3 regions of the Streptomyces sp. WAC 06738 genome follow, and region 3 is predicted to be linked to each of the others. Evidence: predicted binding sites of a transcription regulator. Region 3 holds the regulator's gene; each other region holds the start of a gene.
The links. The regulator HrcA, encoded in region 3, represses chaperone genes, less so after heat shock. The targets are predictions, from matches to a motif close to TTNGCACTCNGNNNNNCNGAGTGCNAA.

Region 1: a site for HrcA is predicted at 2,442-2,468, ahead of groL (chaperonin GroEL). Genes of this name have one in related genera too.
Region 2: a site for HrcA is predicted at 3,143-3,169, ahead of groES (co-chaperone GroES). Genes of this name have one in related genera too.

What each region holds. Positions count from the first base shown of each region.
Region 1 is NZ_CP029618.1:4,699,050-4,704,697, reverse strand. Features, by position in the region: gene murQ (N-acetylmuramic acid 6-phosphate etherase) at 1-411, shown strand, start outside; gene groL (chaperonin GroEL) at 692-2,314, opposite strand; gene DMB38_RS20715 (cold-shock protein) at 2,706-2,909, opposite strand; gene DMB38_RS20710 (MoaD/ThiS family protein) at 3,306-3,584, opposite strand; gene thrC (threonine synthase) at 3,581-4,885, opposite strand; SAM riboswitch class I at 4,903-5,042, opposite strand; gene DMB38_RS20700 (glucosyl-3-phosphoglycerate synthase) at 5,222-5,648, shown strand, end outside.
Region 2 is NZ_CP029618.1:5,038,276-5,043,923, forward strand. Features, by position in the region: gene DMB38_RS22400 (class I SAM-dependent methyltransferase) at 1-1,104, opposite strand, end outside; gene DMB38_RS22405 (polysaccharide deacetylase family protein) at 1,217-2,149, shown strand; gene DMB38_RS22410 (polysaccharide deacetylase family protein) at 2,146-3,081, shown strand; gene groES (co-chaperone GroES) at 3,318-3,626, shown strand; gene groL (chaperonin GroEL) at 3,752-5,377, shown strand; gene DMB38_RS22425 (SDR family oxidoreductase) at 5,537-5,648, opposite strand, start outside.
Region 3 is NZ_CP029618.1:2,232,735-2,238,382, reverse strand. Features, by position in the region: gene DMB38_RS09425 (helix-turn-helix domain-containing protein) at 1-394, opposite strand, end outside; gene DMB38_RS09420 (DUF3097 domain-containing protein) at 537-1,361, opposite strand; gene DMB38_RS09415 (MBL fold metallo-hydrolase) at 1,372-2,076, opposite strand; gene hrcA (heat-inducible transcriptional repressor HrcA) at 2,218-3,243, shown strand; gene dnaJ (molecular chaperone DnaJ) at 3,244-4,377, shown strand; gene DMB38_RS09400 (nitronate monooxygenase) at 4,532-5,626, shown strand; gene DMB38_RS09395 (16S rRNA (uracil(1498)-N(3))-methyltransferase) at 5,623-5,648, shown strand, end outside.

The DNA.
Region 1 (5,648 bases), 2.5 Mb from region 3:
AACGCCGGTTCGCCGCTGGGCGCGGCCGCGCAGCACGCCATCGAGGTCGTCGTGGGCCCCGAGCTGATCGCGGGGTCGACGCGGCTGAAGGCGGGCACGGCGCAGAAGCTCGTGCTCAACATGCTGTCGACGATCACGATGATCCGGCTCGGCAAGACGTACGGGAACCTGATGGTGGACGTGCGCGCCTCCAACGAGAAGCTGCGGGCCCGTTCGCGGCGCATCGTCGCGCTGGCGACGGGCGCGGGCGACGAGGAGGTGGAGGCCGCCCTCGCCGAGACCCACGGCGAGGTGAAGAACGCGATCCTCACCATCCTCGGCGGCGTGGACGGCAGCACGGCGGAGCGCCTGCTGGACGCCTCACACGGTCACCTGCGAGTCGCCCTGAAGTCCGCGACCGACGTGAGCTGAGCCCGGCGGTGTCGGCAGGGGGTCGTTGACCGGAGGGTGTCCCCGGTCGGCGCCGGCTGGGGCCACCCGGCCGCCCCTCCCCCGCCGCGCCCGCGGGCTGCCGCCGCCGCATGCCTACACGCCGCGGCATGCCCACGCGCCGCCGCGCGTGGGCGCGCGCCGCCGCCGCATGCCCACACGCCCGAGGGCGGCACCCCCTGCGGGGTACCGCCCTCGGTTCGTCAGCCCGTCCGCCGTCCGGCCGCGGCCGCGGCGGACGTACGGACTTCGCGATCCCGGATCAGAAGTCCATGTCGCCGCCGGGCATACCGCCCCCGGCCGCGGCCTTCTCCTTCTCCGGCTTGTCGGCGACGACGGCCTCGGTGGTGAGGAAGAGGCCCGCGATCGACGCCGCGTTCTGCAGCGCGGAGCGGGTCACCTTGGCCGGGTCGAGGATGCCCTCGGCGATCATGTCGACGTACTCGCCGCTGGCGGCGTTGAGCCCGTGACCGGCGGTCAGGTTGCGCACCTTCTCCACCACGACGCCGCCCTCAAGGCCGGCGTTGACCGCGATCTGCTTCAGCGGGGCCTCCAGGGCCAGCTTCACGGCGGACGCGCCGGTGGCCTCGTCGCCCTGGAGCTCCAGCTTCTCGAAGACGTGGCCGGCCTGCAGCAGGGCCACGCCGCCACCGGCGACGATGCCCTCCTCGACGGCCGCCTTCGCGTTGCGCACGGCGTCCTCGATGCGGTGCTTGCGCTCCTTCAGCTCGACCTCGGTCGCGGCGCCGGCCTTGATGACGGCCACGCCGCCGGCCAGCTTCGCGAGCCGCTCCTGCAGCTTCTCGCGGTCGTAGTCGGAGTCGCTGGCGTCGATCTCGGCCCGGATCTGGTTGACCCGGCCCTGGACCTGCTCGCTGTCGCCCGAGCCGTCGACGATGGTGGTCTCGTCCTTGGTGATGACGACCTTGCGGGCGCGGCCCAGCAGGTCGAGCGTGGCGCTCTCCAGCTTGAGGCCGACCTCCTCGGAGATGACCTGGCCACCGGTGAGGATGGCGATGTCGCCGAGCATGGCCTTGCGGCGGTCGCCGAAGCCCGGGGCCTTGACGGCGACGGACTTGAAGGTGCCGCGGATCTTGTTCACCACGAGGGTGGACAGGGCCTCGCCCTCGACGTCCTCGGCGATGATCAGCAGCGGCTTGCCCGACTGCATGACCTTCTCCAGGAGCGGCAGCAGGTCCTTGACCGCGCTGATCTTGGAGTTGGCGATGAGGATGTACGGGTCCTCGAGCTCCGCCTCCATGCGCTCCATGTCGGTGGCGAAGTAGGCGGAGATGTAGCCCTTGTCGAAGCGCATGCCCTCGGTGAGCTCCAGCTCGAGCCCGAAGGTCTGCGACTCCTCGACGGTGATGACGCCTTCCTTGCCGACCTTGTCCATGGCCTCGGCGATCAGCTCGCCGATCTGGATGTCGCCGGCGGAGATGGAGGCGGTGGAGGCGATCTGCTCCTTGGTCTCCACGTCCTTGGCCTGCTCCAGCAGGGCGGCGGAGACGGCCTCGGTGGCCTTCTCGATGCCGCGCTTCAGCGCCATCGGGTTGGCGCCGGCGGCCACGTTGCGCAGGCCCTCCTTCACCAGGGCCTGGGCCAGGACGGTCGCGGTCGTCGTGCCGTCACCGGCGACGTCGTCCGTCTTCTTCGCGACCTCCTTGACCAGCTCGGCGCCGATCTTCTCGTACGGGTCCTCGAGCTCGATCTCCTTGGCGATGGAGACACCGTCGTTCGTGATCGTGGGGGCGCCCCACTTCTTCTCAAGGACGACGTTCCGGCCCTTGGGGCCGAGGGTCACGCGGACGGCGTCGGCGAGCTGGTTCATGCCGCGCTCGAGGCCGCGCCGCGCCTCCTCGTCGAACGCGATGGTCTTGGCCATTGTGTTGAGTCCTCCCGGACAGGGGGGTCGTCTGTGTCCGGACCGCGCTGGCGCCCGCGACGGACGGTCCGCGACCCGCGTGGTTCCCTCCCACCCGGCGTACGGACCTCACCGAACCGGTCCCGTGCTGTCACTCTCACGGGGAGAGTGCTAACGCCAATGATTAGCACTCGCCCCCTGCGAGTGCAAGCGGGTAGGGGCTTCTCATGCGCAGAGCGGAACCGGACCGCGGCGCCGCACAACAGGCGGCGGAGGACGCGGACACGGGCGGACATGGGCGGACACGGGGAGCGGGCGCGGGGAGCGGGCACGGGAGGAGCGCGGACAGCAGAGGGCCCGCACCCCGGAGGGTGCGGGCCGTCGCGAGTCGTCCGTGGTCGATGCCCGGCGCTCAGCCGCTGACGCGGACCATGTCTGCCTGCGGCCCCTTCTGGCCCTGCGAGATCTCGAACTCGACCCGCTGGCCTTCCTCGAGGGTGCGGTATCCGTCCATCTGAATCGCGCTGTAGTGGACGAAGACATCCGCACCACCGTCGACCGCGATGAAGCCGTACCCCTTCTCCGCGTTGAACCACTTGACGGTGCCCTGAGCCATTCCAAACTCCCCTATTGCTGGCCCTTACACAGGACCGCACTCCGCGGACCCGGGTCAGACCTCACCCCCGGATACACGCCGGGGCGTGCGCCGGAACGCGTCGACCGCGGCTGAATGTATCCGCACAGATGCCCAGTGCAACAGGTCAATCGGACGAGAATTCTGCGGACACTCGATCGGCATTTTTCCGATCAATTTCCGCCATTCCATGACAACTCGGGCAGGGCATAACTCACCATCACGACAATTAACTCTCCGCATTTGCGCGGAACTTGTCGCGTTCTCATATGCGTGGAGCATGGGCCACGAGGGGGGAACGCCCCAACCCTATCGCGTGTCATGACATGCGAACGGCCCCACTCCGGATCAGTGGGGCCGCACGCGCGCACGCGGGGTTCAGCAGCCTCCGGCGACCGCCGGAATGATCGAGATCCCGGCCCCCTCGGGAGTGGGAGTCTGCAGGCCATCGGCGAAGCGGACGTCATCGTCGTTCACATAGACGTTCACGAAGCGGCGCAGCTTGCCTTGATCGTCCAGCACCCGTCCTGCGATGCCGCGGTGGTTCTTCTCCAGGTCTTCGATCACCTCGGCCAGCGTCGCGCCCTCGGCGCTCACCTCTGCCCGCCCGTCGGTATACGTACGGAGGATGGTCGGAATTCGGACGTTCACGCTCATGATGCGAGGCCGGCCTCTCGGAAGGAGTCGAGTGTGGGACGAATGATCGCGCTCGGCCCCGTGGTGGGAGCGACCGCGTCGAGGGTCTTCAGGCCGTCGCCCGTGTTGATCGCGACGGTGGTCCCGGCCGGGTCGATCCGGCCGTCCGCGACGAGCTTCGCCAGCACGCCGAAGGTCACGCCGCCCGCCGTCTCCGCGAACACGCCCTCGGTGCGGGCCAGCAGCTTCACCGCGTCCACGACCTCGGCGTCCGTCACGTCCTCCACCGCGCCGCCGGTGCGGCGGGCGATGTCCAGCACGTACGGGCCGTCGGCCGGGTTGCCGATGGCGAGGGACTTGGCGATCGTGTCGGGCCGCACGGGACGTACCACGTCGTGACCGTCCTTGAAGGCCCGCGAGACCGGGGAGCAGCCGGCCGCCTGGGCGCCGAAGATCTTGTACGGGCGCTCCTCGACCAGCCCCGTCGCGATCAGTTCCTTCAGCCCCTTGTCGATCTTCGTGAGCTGGGAGCCGGAGGCGACGGGTATGACGATGTTGTCGGGGAGCCGCCAGCCGAGCTGCTCGCAGATCTCGTACGCGAGGGTCTTGGAGCCCTCCGCGTAGTACGGGCGGAGATTGACGTTCGTGAACCCCCAGCCCTCGCCGATCGGGTCGCCGATCAGCTCCGAGCAGAAGCGGTTCACGTCGTCGTACGTGCCCTCGATGCCGACGACGTCACCGCCGTAGACCGCGGCCATGACGACCTTCGCGTGTTCCAGGTCGTACGGGATGAAGACGCACGAACGCAGTCCCGCCCGCGCCGCGGCCGCGCCGACCGCGCCCGCCAGATTGCCCGTGGAGGAACACGACAGCGTGGTGAAGCCGAAGGCGCGCGCCGCCTCGACGGCGATCGCGACGACGCGGTCCTTGAAGGAGTGCGTCGGGTTGCCCGAGTCGTCCTTGACGTGCAGCGCGCCCGTCACGCCCAGCTCGGCGGCGAGCCGGTCGGCGCGGTGCAGCCGGGTGAACCCGGGGTTCAGGTTGGGCTTGTCCGCCACGTCCGCGGGGACCGGCAGCAGCGGCGCGTACCGCCAGATGCTCCGCGGACCCGCCTCGATACGGGCCCGCAGCCGGGCGGCGGACCCGGCGTCACCGCCGGGGAGTTCGTATGCCGCCTCCAGCGGCCCGAAACACGACTGGCACGCGAACACCGGACCCAGCGGCACCCGCTCCCCGCACTCCCGGCACGACAGCGCGACGGCAGGGCCCAGATCGGGGGCGCCGTCGACGGCGGTGGGGGTGGGAGCTGTGTCTACAGCCATACTGGCGAGGCCCTCTCTCCTCATCTTCCCCGCGACGCATCTCGCCGCAGGACGGAATTGGCACCATCACCGTCCGGGGCCTCGCAGCGTCGCGAGTACCGGACGGAGGGTTGCCGGGGCTTCAACGGGCCGTTCCCTCTGCCCCTCTGGATGAGCTCTGTATGGCGCGGGTCCGGCGGGGCCGTCCGGCGCTTTTGTCCGCGCGCGGACCCCGACATGGGGACGTCACGCACGTTGTTCAAGACTGTAACCGACGACCAGGACAGTTGTGAGGGCCGTCCGATACGCGAGACGGCTCACACACCGGACAGGACACCGGCAAGGGGAGGCCCGCAGGTGCTCGATGACGTGGAGCAGTGGCTGAGGACGCGGTCCTGGTCCGCGGCGGACCGGCCGGACGCGCGGCTGCTGGCGGCCAAACGGGCGCTCGGGGCGCGCGGGACGGTGAGCGTGGTGCTGCCCGCGCTCGACGAGGAGGCCACGGTCGGGTCGATCGTCGCGGCGATCCGCGCGGAGCTGATGGCCCCCGGCGGCGGGCTGGTGGACGAACTGGTCGTGCTGGACTCCGGCTCCACGGACCGTACGGCGGAGGTCGCCGCCGCGGCCGGCGCGCGGGTCGTGCACCGCGACGAGGTGCTGCCGCGGGTGCCGGCGGTGCCGGGCAAGGGCGAGGTGCTGTGGCGGTCGCTGCTGGTGACGCGCGGCGAGATCGTGTGCTTCGTGGACGCGGACCTGCGGGACTTCGACACGGCGTTCGTGAGCG
Region 2 (5,648 bases), 2.8 Mb from region 3:
CCGCAGCTCCTCGGGTTCGACGGCGGAGCCGCGCTTCTTGACGGTGACGCTGCCGACGCCGCGTTCGCGGAGCAGGGCGCGGAGCTTCTTGACGTTGAAGGGGAGCGTGTCGGTGATCTCGTACGCGGTGGCGTACGGGGTCCGCACCAGGTCGTCGGACGTGACGTACGCGATGGTGGGATCCAGCAGCCGCCCGCCGGCCTGCGCCGCCACCTCGGCGACGAGGTGCGCGCGGATGACGGCGCCGTCCGGCTCGTACAGATAGCGCCCCACGGGGCCCGGCGGCGGGTCGGGCAGGCCGCGGCCCACGAGGGTGGCGCCGCCGGGCAGCAGGGTCGCGCGGCGGCGGCCGGGGGAGACGGCGCCGGATGCGGCGCCGAACCAGAGCACGGCCTCCTTCACGTCGCCGGCGTCGGAGACCCACTCCGCCTCCGCGGCCTCCGGCACCGCCTCGTGCGGGATGCCGGGGGCGACCTTCAGCGCTCCGTGCGAGACCCGGCCGGCGACCTCGACGGCCCAGGAGAGCGGCGGGGAGTACGCCTCGGGGTCGAAGACCCGGCCGCGCCCTCTGACCCGCCGCGCCGGGTCGACGAAGACCGCGTCGTACCCGGAGATGTCCACGTCCCCCACCTCCGCGCAGCGCACCTCGACCCGCCCCGCGACCCCCAGCGCCGTCGCGTTGGCGCGCGCGGCGGCGGCCGCCGCCGGGTCCCGGTCGACGGCGAGCACCGCGATCCCGGCCCGCGCCAGCGCCACCGCGTCGCCGCCGATGCCGCAGCACAGGTCGGCGACCCGGTCGACGCCGAGCGCCGCGAACCGGGCCGCGCGGTGCGCCGCCACCGCCGTACGGGTGGCCTGCTCGACGCCGTCGGGGGTGAAGTACATCCGCGCCGCGTCCGCCCCGAACTTCGCCGCCGCGCGCTGCCGCAGCCGGGCCTGCCCGAGCGCGGCGGAGACCAGCTCCGCGGGGTGGGTGCGGCGCAGCCGGGTGGCGAGGGCCAGTTCGTCGGCGGGGTCGTGCTCCCGCAGTTCGGCGAGGAGCGCCTGCCCCTCGGGGGTGAGGAGGGCGGCGAGGGGGTCGTCGGGGGCGTCGGGGCCGTGCATGGGCCCATTGTCCGCTGTCCGCCGTACGGGCGCCCGTACGGCGTGGCGCCGTGACACCCCGTTCCGTACTGGAAGGATGCGGGCTCCGGAACTAATACGACAAAAGGATAAAATGCTCCCACGTGCCCGACCATGCACCGGCCTCGTCGCCCTGGCCGCCACCGCCGCGCTCCTCGCCTCCGCCTGCTCCTCCGGCACCGCCGGGCGCGACCACCCCCGCCCCCTCACCCACCCCCACGGGGACGCCAAGCCCGCCATCGCCGGGGGCCCGGCCGTCGCCCCCGCCCGCGCGCTCGCCCGCACCGCGGAGCACCAGCAGCGCGTCCACGCGCGGCGGCTCGCCGCCGCCCGCACCTGGGGCCTGAAGGCCGCCCCGCTGCTGCCGCCGGCCCCGCCGCGCAGCAAACCCGCGCTCGCCACCGAACCCGGCTTCGAGGCGAACGGCGGCGGTACCGGCCTGCCGCCCGTCATCACCCGGGTGCCGACCGACGACCGCGTGATCTTCCTGACCATCGACGACGGCTACCGCAAGGACCCCGAGTTGCTGCGCATGCTGCGCGAACTCGGCGTGCCCGTCAGCGCCTTCCTCGCCGACGAGGTCGCGCGCGACGACTACGGCTACTTCCGCGACCTCCGCGACCTCGGCACCACCGTCAGCAATCACACCCTCCACCACCCCAACCTCCGCGAACTGCCCTACGCGGCCCAGCGCGAGGAGATCTGCGGCCAGCAGCGCGTCCTGGAGCGCGAGATGGGCGTCAGGCCGCGGATCTTCCGCCCGCCGTACGGCAATTACAACGCCGACACCCTGCGCGCCGCGAAGGAGTGCGGCATCGATCTCGTACCGCTCTGGCAGCAGGAGGCGTTCCCCGGACGCTGGACGTACTCCCGCGGGGACACCGCGTTCCACCCCGGCGATATCGTGCTCACCCACTTCGAAGGACCTTCCGAATTCGGCGGCACGATGACCGATATGCTCCGTACGGTGCTCCGTAAGGCGAACGACGAGGGCTTCGCCGTTGCTCGCTTGGAGGACTACGTATGAGGCGCACCCGCCGCTCCGGGCGGCGGTCGTCAGCCGCCGCGATAGCCGCCGTCTGCCTGCTCGCGCTCACCGCCTGCGCGGACGCGGCCAGGCCGACCGAGGAATGGTTCCCGCAGGGCGCGGAGGAGTCCGCGGCGCCCGGGGACGGCCGGGCGGACGGCAAGCCGGGCGCCCGGCACGCGGGGCGTACGCCGCGGGCGCTGCCCGGCGGCGACGGCACGGCCCGCAAGGACGCCGCCCGCGCCACCGGCCCCGGGGCGTACCGCCGCTGGGGCCTCGACCGTCCCCTCGCCGCCCCGCCCACGCCCCCCGCGAGCCGCCCGGTGCGGCCGGGGGACTCCGGGCTGCCGGCGGTCACGGGCCGGGTGCCGACCCGGGACAAGGTCGTCTTCCTCACGATCGACGACGGCTGGGAGAAGGACCCCGCGTTCATCCGGATGGCGGCCGATCTGCGGCTGCCGTTCAGCATGTTCCTCTCCGACTCGGCGGCCGGCGGGGACTACGGCTACTTCGAGGAACTGCGGCGCCTCGGCAACTCCGTCCACGGCCACACCCTCACCCACCCCGACCTCACCTCCCTCCCGTACGCCGCGCAGCGCCGCCAGATCTGCCGGCAGCAGGAGCGCGTCGCCGGCGCCTTCGGCGTCCGCCCGACGCTCTTCCGGCCGCCCTACGGCACGTACGACGCGGCGACGCTGCGGGCCGCGGCCTCCTGCGGCGTCCGCGCGATGCCGCTGTGGCGGGCCGACATGAAGGCGAGCGGTCTGGAGTACCGCAGCGGCGACCGGCTGCGCCCCGGCGACATCGTGCTGGCGCACTTCCGGGGGCCCGAGCAGCAGGGCGGACGGACGATGACGGACGTGACGGCGGAGTTCGTCCGCGAAGTCCAGCGGCAGGGCTTCACGGTGGCCCGCCTGGAGGACTACATGTGACCCGGACGGGGGCGCGGCCGGTACGACTGTACGGCCGGCGGCGGGCGATGCGGGTGGCAATCTGGCACTCGGCTTGACCGAGTGCTAAAGGGCGGCATAACCTCGGCTCTGGCACTCCCCCGGGGAGAGTGCCAACACAGCGACGAGGCGGATCCGGCACCCGCGACGACGGATCCTCCAGGATCGCCACCCCAGACATTCAACCCCGCGAGATCTCCGAAGGGGGAGGTCGGATCGTGACGACCGCCAGCACCAAGGTTGCCATCAAGCCGCTTGAGGACCGCATCGTGGTCCAGCCGCTCGACGCCGAGGAGACCACGGCCTCGGGCCTGGTCATTCCGGACACCGCCAAGGAGAAGCCCCAGGAGGGCGTCGTCCTTGCCGTTGGCCCCGGCCGCTTCGAGGACGGCAACCGGCTTCCGCTCGACGTCTCCGTCGGCGACGTCGTTCTCTACAGCAAGTACGGCGGCACCGAGGTGAAGTACAACAACGAGGACTACCTCGTCCTCTCGGCCCGCGACGTGCTCGCGATCATCGAGAAGTAATCGGGGCGCTTCCCGTTTCTTCCCACACCAGGCCGCGCCCCGGATCCGTTCGCCGAGCAGGACATATCGAAACGGACCGGGGCGTCGGCGCTCCCTACGGCGCCCCTTGAGAGGACCCACGTTCCATGGCGAAGACTCTGAAGTTCGACGAGGACGCCCGCCGCGCTCTTGAGCGCGGCGTGGACAAGCTTGCCGACACCGTGAAGGTGACGATCGGCCCCCGCGGCCGCAACGTCGTCATCGACAAGAAGTTCGGCGCCCCGACCATCACCAACGACGGCGTGACCATCGCCCGGGAGATCGAGGTCGAGGACCCGTACGAGAACCTGGGCGTGCAGCTCGTGAAGGAGGTGGCGACCAAGACCAACGACATCGCGGGCGACGGCACCACCACCGCCACCGTGCTGGCCCAGGCCCTGGTCCGCGAGGGCCTGCGCAACGTGGCCGCGGGCGCCTCCCCCTCCGCGCTCAAGCGCGGCATCGACGCGGCCGTCGCGGCGATCTCCGACGAGCTGCTGAAGGCCGCCAGCCCGATCGACTCCAAGTCCGACATCGCCGCGGTCGCCGCGCTCTCCGCGCAGGACGAGCAGGTGGGCCAGCTCATCGGCGAGGCCATGGACAAGGTGGGCAAGGACGGGGTCATCACCGTCGAGGAGTCCAACACCTTCGGTCTGGAGCTGGACTTCACCGAGGGCATGGCCTTCGACAAGGGCTACCTGTCGCACTACATGGTCACCGACCAGGACCGCATGGAGGCGGTGCTGGAGGACCCGTACATCCTGATCAACCAGGGCAAGATCTCCTCCATCCAGGACCTGCTGCCGCTGCTGGAGAAGGTCATGCAGGCCGGCTCGGCGAAGCCGCTGCTGATCGTCGCCGAGGACGTGGAGGGCGAGGCGCTGTCCACCCTCGTCGTCAACAAGATCCGCGGCACGTTCAACTCCGTCGCGGTCAAGGCCCCCGGCTTCGGCGACCGCCGCAAGGCGATGCTCGGCGACATGGCCACCCTCACCGGCGGCACCGTGGTCTCCGAGGAGGTCGGCCTCAAGCTCGACCAGGTCGGTCTCGAGGTGCTGGGCACCGCCCGCCGCGTGGTCATCACCAAGGACGACACCACGATCGTCGACGGTGCCGGCAAGGCCGACGAGGTCGCCGGCCGGGTCGCGCAGATCAAGGCCGAGATCGACGCCACGGACTCCGACTGGGACCGCGAGAAGCTGCAGGAGCGGCTGGCGAAGCTGGCCGGCGGCGTGTGCGTCATCCGCGTCGGCGCGGCCACCGAGGTCGAGCTGAAGGAGAAGAAGCACCGCCTGGAGGACGCCATCTCCGCCACCCGCGCGGCGGTCGAGGAGGGCATCGTCTCCGGCGGCGGCTCGGCGCTCGTGCACGCGGCGAAGGTGCTGGAGGACGGCCTCGGCCTCACCGGCGACGAGGCCACCGGCGTGGCGGTCGTCCGCCGCGCGTCGGTCGAGCCGCTGCGCTGGATCGCGGAGAACGCGGGCCTGGAGGGCTACGTCATCACCTCCAAGGTCGCGGAGCTCACCGAGGGCCAGGGCTTCAACGCCGCCACCGGCGAGTACGGCGACCTGGTGAAGGCCGGCGTCATCGACCCGGTGAAGGTGACCCGTTCGGCGCTGGAGAACGCGGCGTCGATCGCCTCCCTCCTGCTCACCACGGAGAGCGCGGTCGTGGAGAAGCCGGAGCCCGAGGAGGACGCGGGCCACGGCCACGGCCACGGCCACTCCCACTGACCTCCGGTCGGTAGCACGGCAACACACACCGCAGGGCCTCGCCTCCGCGAAGGGGGCGAGGCCCTGCGGCGTGCGCCCCCGGGGCCCGGAAAGGGGCGGGGCCGGGGAACAAAATCTCCTCCCCACGGTGCCGGGCCCGGCCGGGCGGCGGCCAGATCCCTACTGAGGCCCGTACTTGCGGCCCGCCCCCGTCGACACCCGTCCCAGCAACCCCCGCGGTACCAGCTTCGCCGCCCCCATCAGCGCCTTGTACCGCGGATCCGGGATCGAC
Region 3 (5,648 bases):
GGCGGGCGCTCCACGCTCGGTCAAGGCGGGCCCGCAGGTGCGGCAGGCTCGGGGCCTGGCGGTCGCCGGGCAGCGGGAAGCGGTTGAGGGCGTCGCGGACCGCGGGGAGCCTGGCGTGTCCCGGGCCGATGAACATGCCGACGCGCATGGACTGGTCGCCGGTGAGGTCGGCGAGATCGCGTACGCGCAGCACCTCGGCGATCCGCAGGATCATGGGCAGCTTCGGCAACTGGAGTTTTCCGGTCTCCACTTGCTTCACCCACGACGGCGACTTGCCGAGCAGCCCGCCCAGGACGGGCCGGCTCATGCCGCGGCGCTCGCGCAGGATCTGCATCCGCTGGCCGAACGCGAGTGGTTCCGTGAGCGGGTCGGGGGCAGCGTCTGATGACGTCACGGCCTTACCTCTTCTCTGCGGCTCGACAATGCCAGGGTAGGAGGCGGGGCCGGTTCTGTGCGCGGTCGGACACAAAGAGTGCGGTTTCGGGGAACGTGAGACAACGCCGTCCGCCACGGGGGTGGTCTTCTCCCCGGAACCCTCAGGAAGCCGGGGCCGTGACGAAGTCGATCAGTTCCTCCACCCGGCCCAGCAGTGCCGGTTCCAGGTCGCGGTACGTCCGTACCGAGTCCAGGATCCGGCGCCACGCCGCGCCCGTGTCCGGGGGCCAGCCCAGTTCCCGGCAGACGCCCGTCTTCCAGTCCTCGCCCCGCGGGATCCTCGGCCACGCCGCGATGCCCACAGACGCGGGCTTGACCGCCTCCCAGACGTCCACGTACGGGTGGCCCACCACCAGCGCGTGGGCGCTCGTCACCGACTCCGCGATGCGCCACTCCTTCGTGCCCGGCACCAGGTGGTCCACCAGCACTCCCAGCCGCGCGTCCGGGCCGGGGGCGAAGGCGGAGACCACCGACGGGAGGTCGTCCACGCCCTCCAGGTACTCGACCACCACGCCCTCGACCCGCAGGTCGTGGCCCCAGACGCGCTCCACCAGCTCCGCGTCGTGGCGGCCCTCGACGTAGATGCGGCCGGCGCGGGCCACGCGCGCCGTGTGGTCGCGGACCGCGATCGAGCCGGAGGCCGAGAGCAGGGGGCCCGCGGGGCGGGTACGGCCGGGGCGTACGAGCGTCACCACCCTGCCGTCGATCATGAAGCCCCGCGGGGTGAGCGGGAACACCCGGTGCTTGCCGAAGCGGTCCTCCAGCGTCACCGTCGGGCCCTCCGCGGTCTTCTCCGTGCGGATGACCGCGCCGCAGAAGCCCGTCGCCACCTCCTCCACCACCAGGTCGGGCTCGGCCGGCACCTCGGGGGCGGGCTGCTGCGGCTTCTTCCAGGGGGGCGTGAGGTCGGTGTCGTAGCGGCGCACGGAAGTGAGATTACGACAAGCGCCGCGCCAGTTCGTCGCGTTGGGCCCGTACGAAGTCCGCCCCGACCGCCGCCCCGTGCCCCGGCACGTACACCGCCCCGGAACCGCCCAGCTCCAGCAGCCGGTCCAGCGCCGCCGGCCAGCGGGCCGGGTCCGCGTCCCGGCCCGCCTGCGGGGGTCCTGACTCCTCGACCAGGTCGCCGCAGAAGACGACGGCCGGGCGGCCCGGGACGCAGACCGCCATGTCGTGCGACGAGTGCGCCGCGCCGAGCTCGGCCAGGAGCACCTCCCGGCCGCCCCCCAGGTCCAGCCGGTACGTGCCGGAGACCGCGTGCCGCGGGGCGACCAGGACGTCGACGGCCTCCGCCGCCGCGTCGCGGTCCAGCCCGTGGCGTACGGCGTCCGCGCGCAGCTCGTCCGCGCCGGGGCCGCGCAGGTGCGCGGCCATGCCCGCCGGGCCGTAGACCTCGGCGCCGGCGAAGGCCGCGGTGCCGAGCACGTGGTCGAAGTGCGGATGGGTGAGCGCGATCCGGGTCACGGGGCGACCGAAGCGCTCCCGTACGGCCCGCCGCAGCTCCGCGCCCTCCCGCAGCGAGGCGCCCGTGTCCACGAGCAGCACGCCTTCCGCTCCGCCCACCGCACCCGCCGTCGCGTCCCAGCGGGGCAGCCGGCGCCGCAGGACGTCCGGGGCGAGCTCTTCCCAACCGCCACCCATGCCCCGACGCTATAACGTGACCGGCCGCCTTGCCCGGGCTGCCCTACCCGGCCGTACACTGGCCCCGAACCCTGGCACTCCCCGCCGTCGAGTGCCAGCGGCGGAACGACCGGACGGACCCCGAGTGCGGAGGTGGGCAGCATGCTCAGCGAGCGTCGGCTCGAAGTGCTGCGCGCCATCGTCCAGGACTACGTGGGCACGGAGGAGCCGGTCGGCTCCAAGGCGCTCACCGAGCGGCATCACCTGGGTGTCTCCCCGGCCACGGTGCGTAACGACATGGCCGCCCTGGAGGACGAGGGGTACATCGCCCAGCCGCACACCAGCGCCGGCCGCATCCCCACCGACAAGGGCTACCGGCTCTTCGTCGACAAGCTCGCCGACGTCAAGCCGCTGAGCGCGGCCGAGCGGCGGGCGATCCAGAACTTCCTCTCCGGCGCCGTCGACCTCGACGACGTCGTGGGGCGCACGGTGCGGCTGCTGGCGCAGTTGACGCGGCAGGTGGCGGTGGTGCAGTACCCGTCGCTGACCCGTTCGACCGTGCGCCACGTCGAGCTGCTCCAACTCGCCCCGGCGCGCGTGATGCTCGTGCTCATCACCGACACCGGCCGGGTCGAGCAGCGCGTGATCGACTGCCCGGCGCCGTTCAGCGAGGACTCCCTCGCCGACCTGCGCGCCCGGCTCAACAGCCGCGTCGTCGGCCGCCGGTTCTCCGATGTGCCGCGGCTGGTGGCAGACCTGGCCGACCCCTTCCCCGCGGACGACCGGGGCACGGTGCAGACCGTGCTGTCGGTGCTGCTGGAGACGCTGGTGGAGGAGACGGAGGAGCGGCTGATGATCGGCGGCACCGCCAACCTCACCCGGTTCGACCACGACTTCCCGCTCACCATCCGGCCGGTGCTGGAGGCGCTGGAGGAGCAGGTGGTGCTCCTGCGGCTGCTCGGTGAGGCGAAGGAACCGGGCGTGATGGTGCGTATCGGCCATGAAAACGACCACGAGGGGCTCACCTCCACCTCGGTCGTCTCCGTCGGATACGGTTCAGGCGGCGACACCGGTGAAGCCGTCGCCAAGCTCGGCGTGGTCGGACCTACCCGCATGGACTACCCCGGAACGATGGGAGCGGTACGCGCAGTGGCACGGTACGTCGGACAGATCCTGGCGGAGTCATAAGTGGCCACGGACTACTACGCGGTCCTCGGCGTCGGACGTGACGCGTCGCAGGAAGAGATCAAGAAGGCGTTCCGCAGACTCGCCCGCGAGCTGCATCCGGACGTGAACCCGGATCCGAAGACCCAGGAGCGGTTCAAGGAGATCAACGCCGCCTACGAGGTGCTGTCGGACCCGCAGAAGAAGCAGATCTACGATCTCGGCGGCGACCCCCTGTCGCAGAACGGCGCCGCGGCCGGCGGCTTCGGCGCCGGCGGCTTCGGCAACCTCTCCGACATCATGGACGCCTTCTTCGGCCAGGCGGGGCAGCGCGGGCCGCGCTCGCGCACCCGCCGCGGCCAGGACGCCATGATCCGGCTCGAAATCGAGCTGGAGGAGGCGGCGTTCGGCGCCACCAAGGAGATCCAGGTCGACACCGCGGTGGTCTGCGGCACCTGCAACGGCGAGGGCGCGGCGCCCGGCACGTCGGCGCAGACGTGCGACATGTGCCGCGGCCGCGGCGAGGTCTCGCAGGTCACCCGGTCCTTCCTCGGCCAGGTCATGACCTCCAGGCCCTGCCCCCAGTGCCAGGGCTTCGGCACGGTCGTGCCCACGCCGTGCCCCGAGTGCGCGGGCGACGGCCGGGTGCGCTCGCGGCGCACGCTCACGGTCAAGATCCCCGCGGGCGTCGACACCGGCACCCGCATCCAGCACGCGGGCGAGGGCGAGGTCGGCCCGGGCGGCGGCCCCGCGGGCGACCTGTACGTGGAGATCCGCGAGCTGCCGCACCCGATCTTCCAGCGCCGCGGCGACGACCTGCACTGCACGGTGACGATCCCGATGACGGCGGCCTCTCTGGGCACGAAGGTCAATCTGGAGACGCTCGACGGTCTTGAGGAGGTCGACATCCGTCCCGGTACGCAATCGGGGCAGTCGATTCCGCTGCACCAGCGCGGTGTGACGCATCTGCGCGGCGGCGGCCGGGGCGACCTGGTCGTGCACGTGGAGGTCGAGACGCCGCAGAAGCTGGACCCGGAGCAGGAGCGGCTCCTTCGCCAACTCGCCCAGTTGCGCGGCGAGGAGCGGCCGCAGGGCCAGTTCAAACCGGGCCAGCAGGGGCTGTTCTCGCGGCTGAAGGACGCCTGGAGCGGTCGCTAGGCCCCGCCAGGGGACCTCGCCGGGCCGCCTCCGTGCGGCCCGTGCGACGGGTGTTGCGGGTGGGACGTCAGCCGTCCCCAGGTGCGCGAAGACGCGCGGATTCCACGATCCGGCGCGGGCCGCCGGCGTCCGACCTGCATGACAGGATTGAGCCATGCCCACCGAGCTGAACGATCTCTTCACCTTCCCGATCGTGCAGGCGCCCATGGCCGGTGGCGCATCCTGCCCGCAGCTCGCCGCCGGGGTGCTGGAGGGCGGCGGCCTGGCGTTCCTAGCCGCCGGCTACAAGACGCCCGAGGCCATGTACGAGGAGATCCGGCAGCTCCGGGCCGTCACCGACCGGCCCTTCGGCGTCAACCTGTTCATGCCCCAGCCCCCCTCGCCGCCCGACCCGGCCCAGATCGAGGCGTACGCGGAGCAGTTGGCCGGCGAGGTCGAGTGGTACGACACGGCGCTGGGGGACGCCGAGGCCGGCACGGACGACGCCTTCGACGCCAAGGTGGCGATACTCCTGGACGAGCCGGTGGCGCTGGTGTCGTTCACCTTCGGCTGCCCCGAGGCGGCCGTGCTCGACGCCTTCGCCCGCGCCGGGACGTACACCGTCGTCACCGTCACCAACGTCGTCGAGGCGCGCCGCGCGCAGGCCGCCGGGGCCGGCGCCGTGTGCGTGCAGGGCGTCGAGGCCGGCGGCCACCAGGGCGGCTTCCGCAACGACCCGCGGGACGACGACGTGGGCCGCGGGCTGCTCACGCTCCTCGCCGAGGTGCTGGAGGCCGTCGACGTGCCCGTGATCGCCGCCGGCGGGCTGATGCGCGGCGGGCAGATCGCCGCGGTGCTCTCCGCGGGCGCCGCCGCCGCGCAGCTCGGCACCGCGTTCCTGGTCTGCCCCGAGTCCGGCGCCAACGCGCTGCACAAGCGGGCCGTCACCGGCGGCGTGTTCACGCGTACGGAGCTGACCCGCGCCTTCTCCGGCCGCCCCGCGCGCGGGCTGGTCAACCGGTTCGTACGCGAGCACGGCCCGTACGCCCCAGCCGCCTACCCCCAGGTCCACCACCTGACCTCCCCGCTGCGCGCCGCCGCCGCCCGCGTCGGCGACCCGCAGGGCATGGCGCTCTGGGCGGGCCAGGGCTACCGGCTGGCGCGGGAACTGCCCGCCGCGGAGCTGGTCGAGGTGCTGGCCCGGGAGCTGGCCGACGCGCTCAGCGGCACGACGAAGCCGGCCGGCGACGCCTCGGGCGGCCTGCTGTGACCGCCCCGGTGTTCGTCGCCGA